DNA from 2 places in the Streptomyces sp. NPDC059875 genome. Region 1 is predicted to be linked to the other one. Evidence: riboswitches for the same ligand, from Rfam matches in the RefSeq annotation. Region 1 holds a riboswitch; the other holds the start of a gene.
What was found. Region 1 has a riboswitch for cobalamin ahead of ACFV9D_RS11270 (energy-coupling factor ABC transporter permease). Riboswitches for the same ligand answer to the same signal wherever they lie in the genome.

Region 1 (7,325 bases):
CCGCTTCCGCTGCCCGTACGAGAGCAGATGGGTCGGCCGGTCCTCCAGGGCCACGATGTCCAGCGCCTCCAGCGCCTCGCGCACCCGCAGTCGTACCTCCTCCTCCGGCAGCCCCAGATTCATGGGCCCGAACGACACGTCCTGGCCCACCGAGGCCGCGAAGAGCTGGTCGTCCGGGTCCTGGACGACCAGCTGCACGGTCGTCCGCAGCCGGGTCAGCCCCTTCCGGTCGTACGACACGTCCTCGCCGTCCAGCCGGAGCGCGCCACTGCCGCAGCGCAGGCCCCCGCTCAGCAGCCGCAGCATCGTCGTCTTGCCGCCGCCGTTGCGGCCGAGGAGAGCCATCGCCCGGCCCTCCGGCACGGCGAAGTCGATGCCGTCGAGGACGACCGGCCCGTCCTCGTAGGCGAAGGTGGCCTTCACCAGTTCCACGACAGGTGGCTCAGGGCTCACGGCAGGGACCTTTCCAGTACGAGGGTGAGGGCGACGAGACCGGCGAGCAGGCCGGCCGTCGAGGCGAGGAAGCGACCCGAGACCGCGGCCTGGGGCACCAGGACCCGCAGCGTCCCGTCGTACCCCCGCCCGGCGAGCCCGGTCTGCAGGCGCTGCGCCCGGTCGAAGGCGCGGACGAACGCCGTCGCCCCGAGCCCGGCGAGCGAGCGCCAGGTCGCCGCCCGGGTGGTCAGCCCGAGCCGGGCCGCCTGCGCCTGCCGGATCTTGGAGATCGCGTCCAGCAGCAGGAAGCTGATCCGGTACATCACCAGGGCGACGTCCACCACGGGCGCCGGCACCCCCGCCCGTACCAGCCGCGGCAGCACGTCCGAGACGGGCGTGGTGAACGCGAACAGCAGCACGCCCAGGGACGCGGCCGAGGTCCGCAGCAGCAACTCGCCCGCGTGGACCGGGCCGTCCGGCGCGAGGGCGACAAGACCCCGCGCCCCGCCGACCTCGAACAGCAGGGGGATCGCCCCCGTCACGCAGAAGCCCAGGGGAATGCGGAACGCGCGCCACAGCTGACGCCCCGGCACACCGGCCGGACCGAGGAGGACGGCCAGGGTGGCCGCCGCGACGAGAACGGCCCCGGGCCACGGCGGCAGACAGACCGCGCAGAGCGTCAGGCCGAAACCGAGCACTGCTTTCTCGCACGGGTGACGGCGGCGCCAGCGACTGCTGTGCGCCGCCGCGTCGATCGGCAGCACCTGCTACTCGTCGCCGGCGGTGACGAGCGGCGCCTTCGCCGCCGCCGCGCGCGCCTCACCCTGCCTGCGCCCGCGCCGCAGGCCGAAGTAGTACGCGAGCACTCCGGCCCCGAGCGCGGCCTGCAGGGAGAACAACGCCGACTCGATCTCGCCGGACGGCGGCTCGTACAACGGGCTGAACCACGGCTCGTAATCCGGATCGATCTCGGTGATCGCCGCCTCCGCCTGCCCGTCCGCGCCCGTGAACGGCTCCTCCTTGTCGTCGCCGAGCCCCAGCATGAGCGGGAGCACCGCAAGCGCCGCCACGACGAGCAGCAGCAGCGTGTTGATCTTCGCGTTCCTGCTCATCAGGCGCTCGCCTCCGCCTTCTCGGTCTTCTTTCCGGACGGGAGCAGAACCCCGAGCCGGGTCAGGTCCGCCTTGCTCGACTGCTTGAGCAGGCGCATCACGAGGACCGTGAGCAGTCCCTCGCTGACGGCGAGCGGCAGCTGCGTCACGGCGAAGATCCCGCCGAACTTGGCCAGCGCTCCGGCCACACCGCTGCCCGGGTCGGGGAACGCCAGCGCGAGCTGCACGCTGGTGACGCAGTACGTCGACAGGTCCGCGACGAACGCGCCGAAGAACACGCTCACCATCAGCGGCACGTTGGACCGGCGCAGCAGCCAGTACGTGCCGAAGCCCGCCCACGGTCCGACGATCGCCATCGAGAAGACGTTGGCGCCGAGCGTGGTGAGCCCGCCATGGGCGAGCAGCAGCGCCTGGAAGAGCAGAGTGATCGTGCCCAGAACCGCCATCACGGGCGGCCGGAACAGGATCGCGCCCAGGCCCGTACCGGTGGGGTGCGAGCAACTGCCCGTCACCGACGGGATCTTGAGCGCGGACAGAACGAACGTGAACGCACCGGAGGCACCCAGCAACAGGGTGGACTCGGGGTTGGCCTTGACCTCACGGGTCAGCGCGCGGACACCGTGGACGACGAACGGAGCGGACGCGACGCCCCAGGCGGCCGCGTGCACAGGGGGCAGATACCCCTCGGCTATATGCATGGTTGGGAGACCCTCTCCAGCACCTCGTGGATGGACAACGCACCTTGGCCGGTCTCCTGGCTGACGGGTCATGCCGCCGCGACTCCGCCTTCCCACACCACCGCGGTCTCCCGCGGCGATACAGTGGCTTCCCCGGAGGGATGGAGCCGGACTTCCCGATCACAGTGGCGAGGGCCGCACCGGTACCGCACCGGTTTCCCGTACACCAAGGCGCTGTGACATTAGTGGGTTGACCAGGTACATCACAACACGGAGGCACCTCGGATCGGTGTGTGACGGATCTCCCGCGCGCCCCCTGATGCCCCTTCCGGACTCCGGTCACCCCTTCCGGTACGTGTACGCCTCCGAGGCCACGGCGACCACCGTGTCCAGATCCGCGCCGGCGCTCGCCGTGACGAGGGCGGCGACGGCGCCCTCGACGAACGGGGCGTCCACGAGCCGTGCGCCCTCCGGCAGCTCGTCGCCCTCGGCGAGCAGAGCCTTGACCGTCAGTACGGCGGAGCCCAGGTCGACGAGGAGCGCCACACCCGCCCCCCGGTCGACCCCGCGGGCCGCCTCGACGATCAGCTCGGAGCTGGTACCGAGGCCGCCGTCCGGGGCGCCGCCCGCGGGGGCGATCGGCGCGGTCCCGCCGCCGCCGGCGAGACCCTGGGCCAGGGCGGCGACGGCGGCGGCCACCGCCGCGCTGTGCGAGACCAGCACGATGCCCACCTGCGCGCTCATGCGCCCGCCACCTCCGCGAGGGCGGCGATCAGCAGCGCGGACGAGGTGGCCCCGGGATCCTGGTGGCCGATGGACCGCTCGCCCAGATAGCTCGCCCTGCCCTTGCGCGCCTGGAGGGGGACGGTCGCGAGGGCGCCGCGCTCGGCCGCGTCCCGGGCCGCCGCGAAGGACTCGCCGAGCACCTCCGCCGCAGGAACGAGCGCGTCCAGCATCGTCTTGTCACCGACCTGGGCCCCGCCGAGCTGCCCGACGGCGGCGACTCCTGCGGTGAGCGCCGCAGCCAACTCGGGCCGGGTCACCGTCGGGGCGTCCCCGAGGCTCTTCCCGGTGCGGCGCAGCAGCGTCCCGTACAGCGGCCCCGAGGCCCCGCCGACGGTGGAGATCAACTGCCGTCCGGCGGCGACGAGTACGGCCCCGGGAGTCGCGGGCGGCTCCTTCTCCAGGAGGTCCGTCACGGCGGCGAACCCCCGCTTGAGGTTGGTCCCGTGGTCGGCGTCGCCGATCGCCGAGTCGAGCTCGGTGAGACGGTCGGCCTCACGGTCGACGGCGGCCGCGCCGACGGTCAGCCAACGACGGAAGAAATCGGCGTCGAACTCGGTCACTTCAGGCACTCTGCTCCCATCGTTCACCCTTCTCACCGGCCCCAGCGCAGGGCGGGCGTCTGTACGGGCGCGTCCCAGAGCCGCAGGATCTCCTCGTCGGCCTGGCACAGCGTCACCGAACAGCCGGCCATGTCGAGCGAGGTGACGTAATTCCCCACCAGGGTCCGCGCGACCGGCACCCCACGCTCGGTCAGGACCCGCTGGACCTCGGCGTTGAACCCGTACAGTTCGAGCAGCGGTGTGGCGCCCATGCCGTTCACCAGGGCGAGGACCGGCCCGGACGGCCGCAGGTCCTCCAGTACGGCATCGACGGCGAAGTCCGCGATCTCCCGCGAGGTCATCATCGACCGCCGCTCACGCCCCGGCTCGCCGTGGATCCCGATGCCCAGCTCCAGCTCGCCCGCGGGCAGATCGAAGGTGGGGCTGCCCTTGGCGGGCGTGGTGCAGGCGCTCAGGGCGACGCCGAAACTCCGCGAGCGCTCGTTCACCCGCCGCGCCACGGCCTCCACCCGCTCCAGGGGCGCGCCCTCCTCGGCCGCGGCCCCGGCGACCTTCTCCACGAACAGCGTGGCCCCGGTCCCGCGCCGCCCGGCGGTGTACAGACTGTCCGTCACCGCCACGTCGTCGTCGACGAGCACCTTGGCGATCTGGATGCCCTCGTCCTCGGCGAGCTCGGCGGCCATCTCGAAGTTGAGGACGTCCCCGGTGTAGTTCTTGACGACGAACAGCACCCCGGCCCCGCTGTCGACAGCGGCGGCGGCACGCACCATCTGATCGGGCACCGGCGACGTGAACACCTCACCGGGACACGCGGCCGCGAGCATCCCGGGCCCCACGAACCCCCCGTGCAACGGCTCATGCCCCGAACCGCCCCCGGACACCAACCCCACCTTGCCGGCGACGGGCGCGTCCCGCCGCAGCACGACGCGATGCTCGACATCGACGGTCAGCTCGGGATGCGCGGCGGCCATGCCCCGCAGCGCATCGGTGACCACGGTCTCCGGAACGTTGATCAGCATCCTCATGGGTACCTCCTGATGAGATGAGCAGGCGAGCAGCTGAGCAGGGTTTGTGCAGGTCAGAGCATGCGCGGCAAATGGTTGATCGGTGCGGTTCGCGGCGACGGAGGGCGGTCCTGCGCGGTACTGATGCCGACTCAGTGCTGCCTTTCCTGATGGTTCGCCGGATTCGGGCCGAGTGAATGAACGTTGCGAATGCGCATCATGGCGCAATTATCGACTCGAGGTCGCAGGCGCGCACCGGTGCGTCATCGGTCGGATCCGGGCCTGCCTTCCTCAACTAATGGGCCCTGTGTGAGCGAGCGGGGCGCGTGAGAATCGTGCAGATGTCGCCGTCCGTGCATGTGTCCGGGTCGGTCACGGCGGCCCGGTGGGCCAGCTCACGCAGGGCGTCGCGGGCCTCGCGCAGCTCGGTCATGCGGTGTTCGATGGCGGCCAGGTGCTGGTCGATGAGTGTGCTGACCTGGGCGCATGGGGCTTGGCCGCTGTCGCGCAGGGCGAGGACCGAGCGGATCTCGGCGAGGGTGAGTCCGGCGGCCTGGGCGTCGCGGACGAAGGAGAGCCGGGTGGCGGCCTGTTCGGGGTAGTCGCGGTAGCCGCCGGCGGTGCGTGGGGGCGCGGGCAGCAGGCCCGCCTCTTCGTAGAAGCGGATCGTCTTGGTCGACAGCCCCGCCTTCGTGGCGAGCTCTCCGATGCGCACACCACCAGGGTACGGGCTTGACCTTCCAGTGCGCTGGAAGGTCTACGGTCGCCTCATGAGCGTCACGAGGATCACCGTCCTGACCGTGCCGGACTGCCCCAACGCCCCTCTCGTACGCGAGCGGATCACCGCTGCGCTGGACGGGCGCGAGGCGGAGCTGGAGCTGGTCGAGGTACGAGAGGAAGCGGAGGCCGCGAGGTGCGGGATGACCGGTTCGCCGACCGTCCTGGTCGACGGTGCCGACCCGTTCGCCGTGCCCGGTGCGCGGGCCAGTGTCTCCTGCCGGCTGTACCGGGACGAGGAGGGCACTGTGGACGGGGCACCCGGCGTCGAGGCGCTGCGGAAGGCGCTCGCGGCCACGGAGGAGTGCTGCGAGGACGATGTCCTTGATCCGATCGGGCGGGCGGGACGTGGCCGCCGGGCTCCTGCCGAGCGAGGGCTGCGCGCCGTCCACCAGGCGGTGCTGCGGCACTTCGCCGCGACCGGTTCCGCACCGAGTACGTCCGATCTCGAGGCGGTGGCGGCCGGCGCCGGCCGCGCAGCTGCTGACGTCCTTGCCGAGCTCGACGCCGAGGACTTCCTCACCCTCGACGCCGAGGACCGGATTCGTGCCGCGTACCCCTTCTCCGCAGTGGAGACGCCTCACCGTGTCCGGCTCGGCGCCGGGCCGGAGGTGTGGTCGATGTGCGCGATCGACGCGCTCGGCATCGCGGCGATGCTCGACCGGGACCTCCTCGTCACCTCCTCCGACCCGGTCAGCGGTCACGCGATCACCGTCTCCTTCACCAGCGGCACGGCCCGGTGGGAACCGCAGGGCGCCGTCGTTTTCGTCGGCCGACGGCCGGGACGAGGCCCAGCAGCCGACCTGTGCTGCGACGCCCTGAACTTCTTCACCAACCGCTCCACGGCCGAGACATGGGCGCGCCGTCACCCCGAGTTCCGCGGACGCACCATCAGCCAGACCGAGGCCGTCGCCATCGGAACACGCACCTTCCGACCGCTGCTCGACGAGGACTGAACGAGAGCACCGGGTTCCGTGGCGCATCGGGGCGGGAATCATCCAAGCCCGGGCACCCAAGGCCCCGAACAGGAGCCGTAGGACTATGGGCGAACAATCCGTGCTGGACCGGCAGGCCGTCCTCGACGACTACGCCAGGGCCCGCCGGACCTTCCACGCCCTCCTGGACGAGGCCACACCGGCCGACCTCGCCCGCCCGACGCGCGGCACTCGCTGGACCAACGGGCAACTGCTGTGGCACATGCTCTTCGGCTACCTCATCGCGCGCGTCCTGCTGGGCCTCGCCCGCGTCTTCAGCCGGTTGCCCCGTGGCATGAACAAGGGCTTCGCTCGACTGCTCGACGCGGGGACGCAGGCCTTCGACGCGATCAACTACCTCGGGCCTTGCGGGGCGGTGAAGGTCTTCGGACCCCGAAGGATGGGCGTCACCTTCGACCGCATCACCGGCTCGCTGGAGCGGCGGCTCGCGAAGGAGTCCGAGCGTGACCTTGTGCGTGGCATGCACTATCCGGTCAGGTGGGACCCGTTCTTCCAGGACTTCATGACCCTCGCGGACCTTTACCGATACCCCACCCAGCACTTCGACTTCCACCGTCGCCAACTCACCCTCGGCGACAGCGGCTGACCTCAGTCAGGGCCTGACCAGTCGAAGGTGATGTGCTTGCTGGACTGGCCCTCCCGGCTCCAGTGGAAGCCGAAGGCATCGGCGCGGTCCGCCGTGGAGCGGCCCCAGGTCGCGACCTGTCCCGGTCCGGTCTCGCAGCCCGGCAGGTTGGTCGACTGGACCCGGGCGCCTTCCGGTGTCGTCGGGCCGGTGAGCGCCTGCGCGCTCGCCTCGACCCGGTCGGGAATCCTGGCTCGCCAGCCGCCGAGGTCCTCGTCGACCTCGATCTCGATAGGGGCGAAGTCCATGCCCCGCATCTCGGCGTCCATCATGCTCACCATCTCGGCGGGCCAGCTGCCGGCCTGGCCGCCGAAGATCATCTGAAGGGCTCCACGCTGCGCGTCGTCGGCGTGC
Region 2 (7,325 bases), on a different contig from region 1:
TCTGCGGCGGCGCCGGCCTTTTCGACCAGCCCGAGGCCGAGCGGTCGGCCGACGGCGGCTGCTGCTCTGCCCCCGCCACCCTTCAGATCGGCATCGGCGCCCCGACCTCCGCCGGAGGCTGCTGACCACGCCAGGCCGATGTTTGCCGCCCGCGTGGGAATATGTGCTCGATTTCTGTCGTTTTCGCAGCTGAAACGACCTTTGTCGAGCAACCCTTCGGAAGGCCATGCACAGAGTCCGAGCCGCACACTGCGCCCTTGCCGCCACCGTCGTCGCCGCGCTCGTCGGCTGCGCAGCCGTGAGTGGCGGCGTCGATGCGTCCGCCACACCGGCGACACCGGCGACATCGGCGGCGATATCAGAGGCGGCGATATCGGAGGTGACGGCAGCCGCGACATCGCCCGCGCCCTCGTCGCAGGCCCCCGAGCCGGACCCCAGCAAGCGGACCCGTGCCGCGGAGATGGCCATACCGTCGATCGGTGTGGCAGCGCTGACCGTCGTGCCGTACGAGGGCACGACCGACGATCCGGCGGGCACCCGCATCCAGGATCGTGGCGTGGCCGCCAGCCCCTACGGAAAGCGGGGCGGCGTCGGCCCGGGCGAGATCGGCAACTACCTGGTGACCGCCCACCGGCTCTCCGCCGGCGGGCCCCTGCGTGATCTGCCCTCGGTCGACGTGGGCGACTCGGTCTTCGTCACCTTCGGGGACACCGTCTACGAGTACCGGATCACCGAGACGCGGACGACGTCCTTCCGCTCCGCTAGTTCCCTCGCCGAGCAGCGGGCTGCGGTTCCAGGGGCGCCGGGGGAGAAGCCCACCCGGGCCATGATCACGCTCTCCACCTGCGCGACGCCGGAGGACGACGCGGCGGGCAACTTCTGGCGGGACGCCCAGGGCAATCCGGAGCACCGCATCGACAAGATCGGCGTCCTGACCGCGACCCGGCCGGCGTAAGTCGAGGGCGAGGAAAGCGAAGGGACTAGTTCATTGGATGGGAGAAGGAAGCCCCTTCATGGCCTCGCCGCCGCTCACGATAACAGTCACTCGGGGATCAGGTCGCGCAGATTTTCCGGGGTGAGAATCCGCGAGTCCGGGTGCAGACCCTCCGGGCGCTGCAGGCCGATGTAGGTGACGGGACCGTCCGGGACCGTCGTTCCGTCCCACACCGTGATGGCCGCCGGCGTCGTCGTGTTGTCGTCGGCGAGCAGGCCGACGAGGTAGCGCACCGTGAGGGGCGTGCGCTCGACGATGCCGCGGAGCAGCGTCGCGACGGAGACCTGGTTTCCTTCGACCTGGTTGGCCGTCGGATGGCCCTTCAAGTACAGGTGCAGCCAGACGGCGCGCCACCGGCCGTCGTCGCCGCGCACGAACGCCAGCGGCAGCGCGACCCTGCCGGGGCCGCGCAGTTCCGACTTCATGCGTACCGTACGCGCCTCGAAGGGGCGGCCCTGCTGTTCGGCGTCGCGCAGCATGAAGCCGAAGAACGACTCCTCGACCTCCTCGAAGCCCTCCCCCGAGTAGATGTCGACCTGCGGCACGATGAACGTGCAACGGGCGGCTCCCAGGCGCAGGTTGATGAACTCCGAGGCGCCGTCGGACGCATCGGTGATGTCACCCGAGTGCTCGCCTTCGAGTTCGGTGAGGTTCGTGTACGACAGCCAGGACAGGGTCGAGTAGTCGGCGTTCAGCATGAGCGCGGACAGGTCGTAGTCGGTGCTGCGGGCCGTCTGCTTCCAGTGGACGAAGAAGCGCAGCAGTTCACCCTCGACCGGGGTGACGGACCCCCGCGGCAGGACGCCGAGGCCGGCCGCGGTGGCCCGGCCGCTGAGCGGGAGCGCCACGTCGAGCACGTCGGGGTCGATCAACAGGTGGCCGGGGGAGGGGAGTCGGCGGCGGATCTCGTCGTCGAGCGTGGCGATCAGACGGTCGCGCTCGGGCGGCAGCACGGCCCGACGGGTGTCGGAGGCGACCCAGGCGCGGCCCAGGCGGTTGACGAACACCCGGCGTTCGCCCGCCTTCTCGTGTCGGTTGAGGAGGTGTTCCCGTACCGCCAGCACGACGCGGCCGGACACCTTCGGCGCGACCTCCATCGCGGCCGCCACCACGGCGTCGCGTTCGCCCTGGCCGGACGCCATGCGCAGCAGCCGGTCCAGGGAGCGGAACAGCCTGCCCGGCGCGGACTTCAGCAGCTCCGCCGCACCGATGACGTCATGACGGCCGAGCATGTCCTCGACGCGGCTGTCGAAGGAACGGGCCTTCTTCTCGCCCCGGGCGACGGCGAACACCTCGGCGGCATGCGGCCAGCGCGGGTACTCGTGGGGGTGGAGGCGTTCGCCGAGACGCTTCCACGCCTCGCGGTGCACGCCCACGTCGGCGAGCTTGGCGGGGGCGGCGGCGACGACGCTGTCCAGGCCCGCGAGCAGCGCACGGCGGCTCGGGCGGGACAGGGCCCGGAACCGTGTCGGCTCTTGGAGCGTGACATCGCCGTCGGACAGCGCGCAGGCCAGCCGGAGCACATCGGTCACGGTGTCGAGAAGGAGGCCGGCCCCGGCGGACAGACGGGCGCGGTTGACGACGGCGAGGTTCTCCCGGATCGGGACAGCCTCGGGCTGGGGGCCGTCGACGCAGTGGCCGGCGAGCGCGGCCAGGTCACGCAGGTCGTCCTCGCCCAGAGGCGTGGTGCTGCCGGCGAGGGCCAGGTACAGGGCGGTGACCTCGGCGTCCGCGTCGCCGCCCAGGTGAAGGACCGTCAGACGGTCGCCGGCCGCGGCGGTCAGCTCGTCGTGAGCGGCGAGCATCTCGGCGTACGTGTGCCGGTAGTTGCCGTACGTCGGGAGGGTGAGCAGGTCGAGCACGCCGCTCTCGAGCTGGGCGACCGTGCGTTCGTGGGAGGCGTCGTCGCTCAGCGCGTCGGCGATGCACCGCATCCAGAAGTCGAAGGTGTCGGGCACATGGGCGGGGAAGTCGACGAAGTAGACGTTGTGCTGGACGTGGTCCCCGACCATCTCGCGGACCACCCGCAGCGTCCGTACAGCGGTGGCGGTCACCGTGTCGTCGGACAGGCCCGACAGATGGGTCAGCAGTTCCGCCGAGAGTTTGAAGCCCACGGACATGAGCGCGGCATCCAACTGCCGCGCGGCGACCTGGCCTTCCCCGGCAGGCCCGGTGGGGGCGGGGAGGCGGTGCGTGTGGCGGATGACCAGGGGTTCGAGAAGGTGGGCCATCCCCGCATGATCACAGAACCGCGCGGCCCGGTGCACGCGGGTTTCGCACCGGGGCCGAGGGGTCCGGCCCGGCGGATCATGCCCGGCAGCCCGGGCCGGGCCGGCCGTGCGTCAGTCCTCCCGGTCGGCGCGGGGCAGGTGGGTCTTGGCCTCGTCGTAGCCCGCCTCGCCGGCCGGGGCCGCGGGGGCGTACACCAGGTTGAGGACGCCTGTGGCGAAGGTCTCGGCGGAGAGCAGCTTCAGCGGGGTCGGCGTCCCGGCCTCGTCGAACAGTCGCAGGCCCTTGCGTACGGCGATGGGGTGCACCAGCAGGTTGAGCTCGTCCAGCAGCCCGGCGTCGAGGAGCTGCCGCACCAGGGACACCGAGCCGCTGATCGCGATGCGGCTCTCTCCCTGCTCGCTCTTCAGAGCCCTGACCGCGTCGAGGAGGTCGCCCTGGTGCTGCTCGGAGTTCCGCCAGGTCAGATCGAGCGACTGACGGGAGACCACGATCTTCCGCGCGTCGCCGAGAACCTTGGCGAAGGGGGCGTCCTCGCCGCCGGCCGCCTCGCGCTCGGGCCACGCCCCGGCGAAGCTGTCGTACGTCCGGCGCCCCAGGAGGAGCGTGTCCGCCCGGCCCAGGACGGCGTCGACCGCGACGCCCATCTCGTCGTTGAAGTAGGGGAAGTGCCAGGTGTGGGGGTCCTCGACGACGCCGTCGAGCGAGATGAACAGCTGGGAGACGATCTTCCTCATGTGACGCTCCGTGGGGGTTCCGACGATGTGTGCCTTCCGCACGGTAGACGCCGCGACCGCCCGGAACTCATCGCCGGCCGCAGGCGCGCCGGGGGCGTTGTCCGTGGGTTCGGCGCCCCGTCCGTACAGCGACGGATTCCGTGGGTGCGGGCCATGTCACTGGCGCGCATAACGGGACGAAGTGCGACTAAATGGGGTGCCAGTGTTCGGTCCCGAGGGACCCCTTGAACGATCAAAGGAGGGGCGGGTTAGCATATGAGCGCCGCCTAGCTCGAAAGATAAACCTGTGACTGTCAATGATGACTCGTTCACCAACTGGAAGACTCGCGAGGAGATCGCGGAGTCGATGATCCCCATCATCGGGAAGCTGCACCGCGAGCGGGACGTGACCGTCCTGCTGCACAGCCGCTCCTTGGTGAACAAGTCGGTGGTGAGCATCCTCAAGACCCACCGGTTCGCCCGGCAGATCGCCGGTGAGGAACTGTCCGTCACCGAGACGATGCCCTTCCTGCAGGCGCTCGCCGCGCTGGACCTGGGTCCCTCGCAGATCGACATCGGCATGCTCGCCGCGACGTACAAGAACGACGACCACGGTCAGTCGGTGGAGGAGTTCACCGCCGCGGCCGTCGCCGGCGCCACCGGTGCCAACAAGATCGAGCGCGGCGAGGGCCGCGACGTCGTCCTCTACGGCTTCGGCCGCATCGGCCGCCTCGTCGCCCGCCTGCTCATCGAGAAGGCCGGCTCCGGCAACGGCCTGCGCCTGCGCGCCATCGTGGTCCGCGGCGGTGGCGACCAGGACCTGGTCAAGCGCGCCTCGCTGCTGCGCCGCGACTCCATCCACGGTCAGTTCCAGGGCACCATCACGGTGGACGAGGCGACGAGCACGATCGTCGCCAACGGCAACACCATCAAGGTGATCTACGCCAACGACCCCTCCGAGGTCGACTACACGGCGTACGGCATCAAGGACGCCATCCTCATCGACAACACGGGCAAGTGGCGGGACCGCGAGGGCCTGTCGAAGCACCTGCGCCCCGGTATCGACAAGGTCGTCCTGACCGCTCCGGGCAAGGGCGACGTCCCGAACATCGTCCACGGCGTCAACCACGACACGATCAAGCCGGACGAGCAGATCCTGTCCTGCGCCTCCTGCACCACCAACGCGATCGTCCCGCCGCTGAAGGCGATGGCCGACGAGTACGGCGTCCTGCGCGGCCACGTGGAGACCGTCCACTCGTTCACCAACGACCAGAACCTGCTGGACAACTACCACAAGGCCGACCGTCGCGGCCGTTCCGCGCCGCTCAACATGGTCATCACCGAGACCGGAGCCGCGTCGGCCGTCGCCAAGGCGCTGCCCGACCTCAAGGCGCCGATCACCGGCAGCTCGATCCGCGTCCCCGTCCCGGACGTCTCGATCGCCATCCTCAGCCTGCGCCTGGGTCGCGAGACCACCCGCGAGGATGTCCTCGACTACCTCCGCGACGTCTCGCTGCACTCGCCGCTCAAGCGCCAGATCGACTTCACCACCGCCCCCGACGCCGTCTCGATGGACTTCGTCGGCTCGCGCCACGCGTCGATCGTCGACGCCGGCGCCACCAAGGTCGACGGTGACAACGCGATCCTCTACCTCTGGTACGACAACGAGTTCGGCTACTCCTGCCAGGTCATCCGCGTCGTCCAGCACGTGTCCGGGGTCGAGTACCCGACCTACCCGGTGCCCGTGGTCTGACCTCGGCGGTCCGGCACGTCCGGGCCCCGGTGAACGGGGCGGCGGTGGAGTGGTGCGGCAGATCCCGAAAGGGCTCGCGCACCCTCCCACCGCCGCCCCGTCGGCGTTCTGGTAGCTTGCGGTAGCCAGTCGAACTCACGTGCGTGACGCACGCGAGTCAGGGAATCCGGTGCGAATCCGGAGCTGACGCGCAGCGGTGAGGGCGACGGGCGGGGCACGAAGCCACTGGACCGGGGAACCGGTCCGGGAAGGCGCCCCGTCCGGATGACCCCGAGTCCGAAGACCTGCTGGCGGTTCCGTACGAGACGGGCCCCGCGCATGGGCCCTCGACGCCGAGGACGAGCCGTGCCATTCGCCCGTACCCCCCTTCCCTTCGCGCTGCTCGCGTCCGGGGCCCTGCTCCTCACCGGCTGCGCCGGCCCCGCCGACGAGGCCGGGTCCGCACCGTCCGCCTCCGCGCGGACGCTCGAGAACTGCGGCCGCACCGTGGAGATCCCGCCCGGCGGGCCGCGCCGGGCCGTGTCCCTGAACCAGGGCACCACCGAGATCATGCTGTCCCTCGGTCTCGGCGACCGGATGGTGGGGACCGCGACCTGGACCGACCCGGTGATGAAGGGCCTGGAGAAGGCCGCCTCCGGAGTCCCGAGGCTGGCGGAGAACAACCCCTCCTTCGAGAAGGTGCTGGACGCCGAACCCGACTTCGTCGCCGCCTCGTTCGGCTCCACGCTCGGCAAGGGCGGGGTCGCCACCCGCGAGCAGTTCGAGAAGCTCGGCGTCCCCACCTACCTCTCCCCGTCCGACTGCGTGGGCAAGGACAACAGCGATGGTGGCGACGGCAAGCGCACCACACCGCTGGCCATGGACGCCGTTTACGGTGAAGTCCGCGACCTGGCCCGGGTGTTCGGTGTCGAGGAGCGCGGCGAACAGCTGATCACCCGGCTCAAGGGCCGGGTGACGAAGGCCACCGACGGTCTCCGCGCCGCCGACGTCAGCGTCCTCTACTGGTTCTCCGACGCCAAGTCCCCCTACATGGCGGGCTGTTGCGGAGCACCCGGCGTCATCACCCGGGAGACCGGAACGAAGAACGTCTTCGACGACACCACCGAGGAATGGCCACAGATCGGCTGGGAGTCGGTCGCCGACCGCAACCCCGACCTGCTGGTGATCGGCGACCTCACGCGCAAGGCGCAGTCCGGGGAGAGCGCCGCGAAGAAGATCGAGTTCCTGGAGTCCGACCCGGTCACGAAGAACATGGACGCCGTACGCCACAAGCGGTACGTGCTCCTCAGCGGTCAGGCCATGAACCCGACCATCCGCACCGTCGAGGGCATCGAACAGGTCGCCGCCGCCCTGCGCGCGCACGGCCTCACGAAGTGACCGCCGCCCTGCTGCGCATCACGGCCGGATGCGCGGCGCTCCTCCTCTCGCTGGCCGTGGCGATCACCATCGGACCGGCGGACATGGGCGTCGGCGACGCGGGGTCCGTCGTCGCCTCCCATCTCGGCGGCGCCCCCTCCGGGATCGGCCCGATCCGGGACGGCATCATCTGGAACCTGCGACTGCCCCGTACCCTCCTCGCCGCCGTATGCGGGGCAGGCCTCGCCGTCTGCGGAGCGGTCATGCAGTCCCTACT

Region 2: it holds a riboswitch for cobalamin, as region 1 does, so the genes downstream of both, ACFV9D_RS04845 (ABC transporter substrate-binding protein) here and ACFV9D_RS11270 (energy-coupling factor ABC transporter permease) in region 1, are expected to answer to the same signal.

What each region holds. Positions count from the first base shown of each region.
Region 1 is NZ_JBHWJZ010000007.1:156,914-164,238, forward strand. It holds gene ACFV9D_RS11255 (energy-coupling factor ABC transporter ATP-binding protein) at 1-453, opposite strand, end outside; gene cbiQ (cobalt ECF transporter T component CbiQ) at 450-1,199, opposite strand; gene ACFV9D_RS11265 (energy-coupling factor ABC transporter substrate-binding protein) at 1,203-1,547, opposite strand; gene ACFV9D_RS11270 (energy-coupling factor ABC transporter permease) at 1,547-2,245, opposite strand; cobalamin riboswitch at 2,274-2,498, opposite strand; gene ACFV9D_RS11275 (PTS-dependent dihydroxyacetone kinase phosphotransferase subunit DhaM) at 2,564-2,968, opposite strand; gene dhaL (dihydroxyacetone kinase subunit DhaL) at 2,965-3,570, opposite strand; gene dhaK (dihydroxyacetone kinase subunit DhaK) at 3,603-4,595, opposite strand; gene ACFV9D_RS11290 (heavy metal-responsive transcriptional regulator) at 4,870-5,289, opposite strand; gene ACFV9D_RS11295 (alkylmercury lyase family protein) at 5,345-6,307, shown strand; gene ACFV9D_RS11300 (DinB family protein) at 6,393-6,932, shown strand; gene ACFV9D_RS11305 (DUF1326 domain-containing protein) at 6,935-7,325, opposite strand, start outside.
Region 2 is NZ_JBHWJZ010000003.1:186,849-194,173, forward strand. It holds gene ACFV9D_RS04820 (NAD(P)-binding domain-containing protein) at 1-125, shown strand, start outside; gene ACFV9D_RS04825 (sortase domain-bontaining protein) at 227-955, shown strand; gene ACFV9D_RS04830 (hypothetical protein) at 1,042-3,225, opposite strand; gene ACFV9D_RS04835 (dihydrofolate reductase family protein) at 3,337-3,960, opposite strand; gene ACFV9D_RS04840 (glyceraldehyde-3-phosphate dehydrogenase) at 4,247-5,692, shown strand; cobalamin riboswitch at 5,802-5,999, shown strand; gene ACFV9D_RS04845 (ABC transporter substrate-binding protein) at 6,011-7,069, shown strand; gene ACFV9D_RS04850 (FecCD family ABC transporter permease) at 7,066-7,325, shown strand, end outside.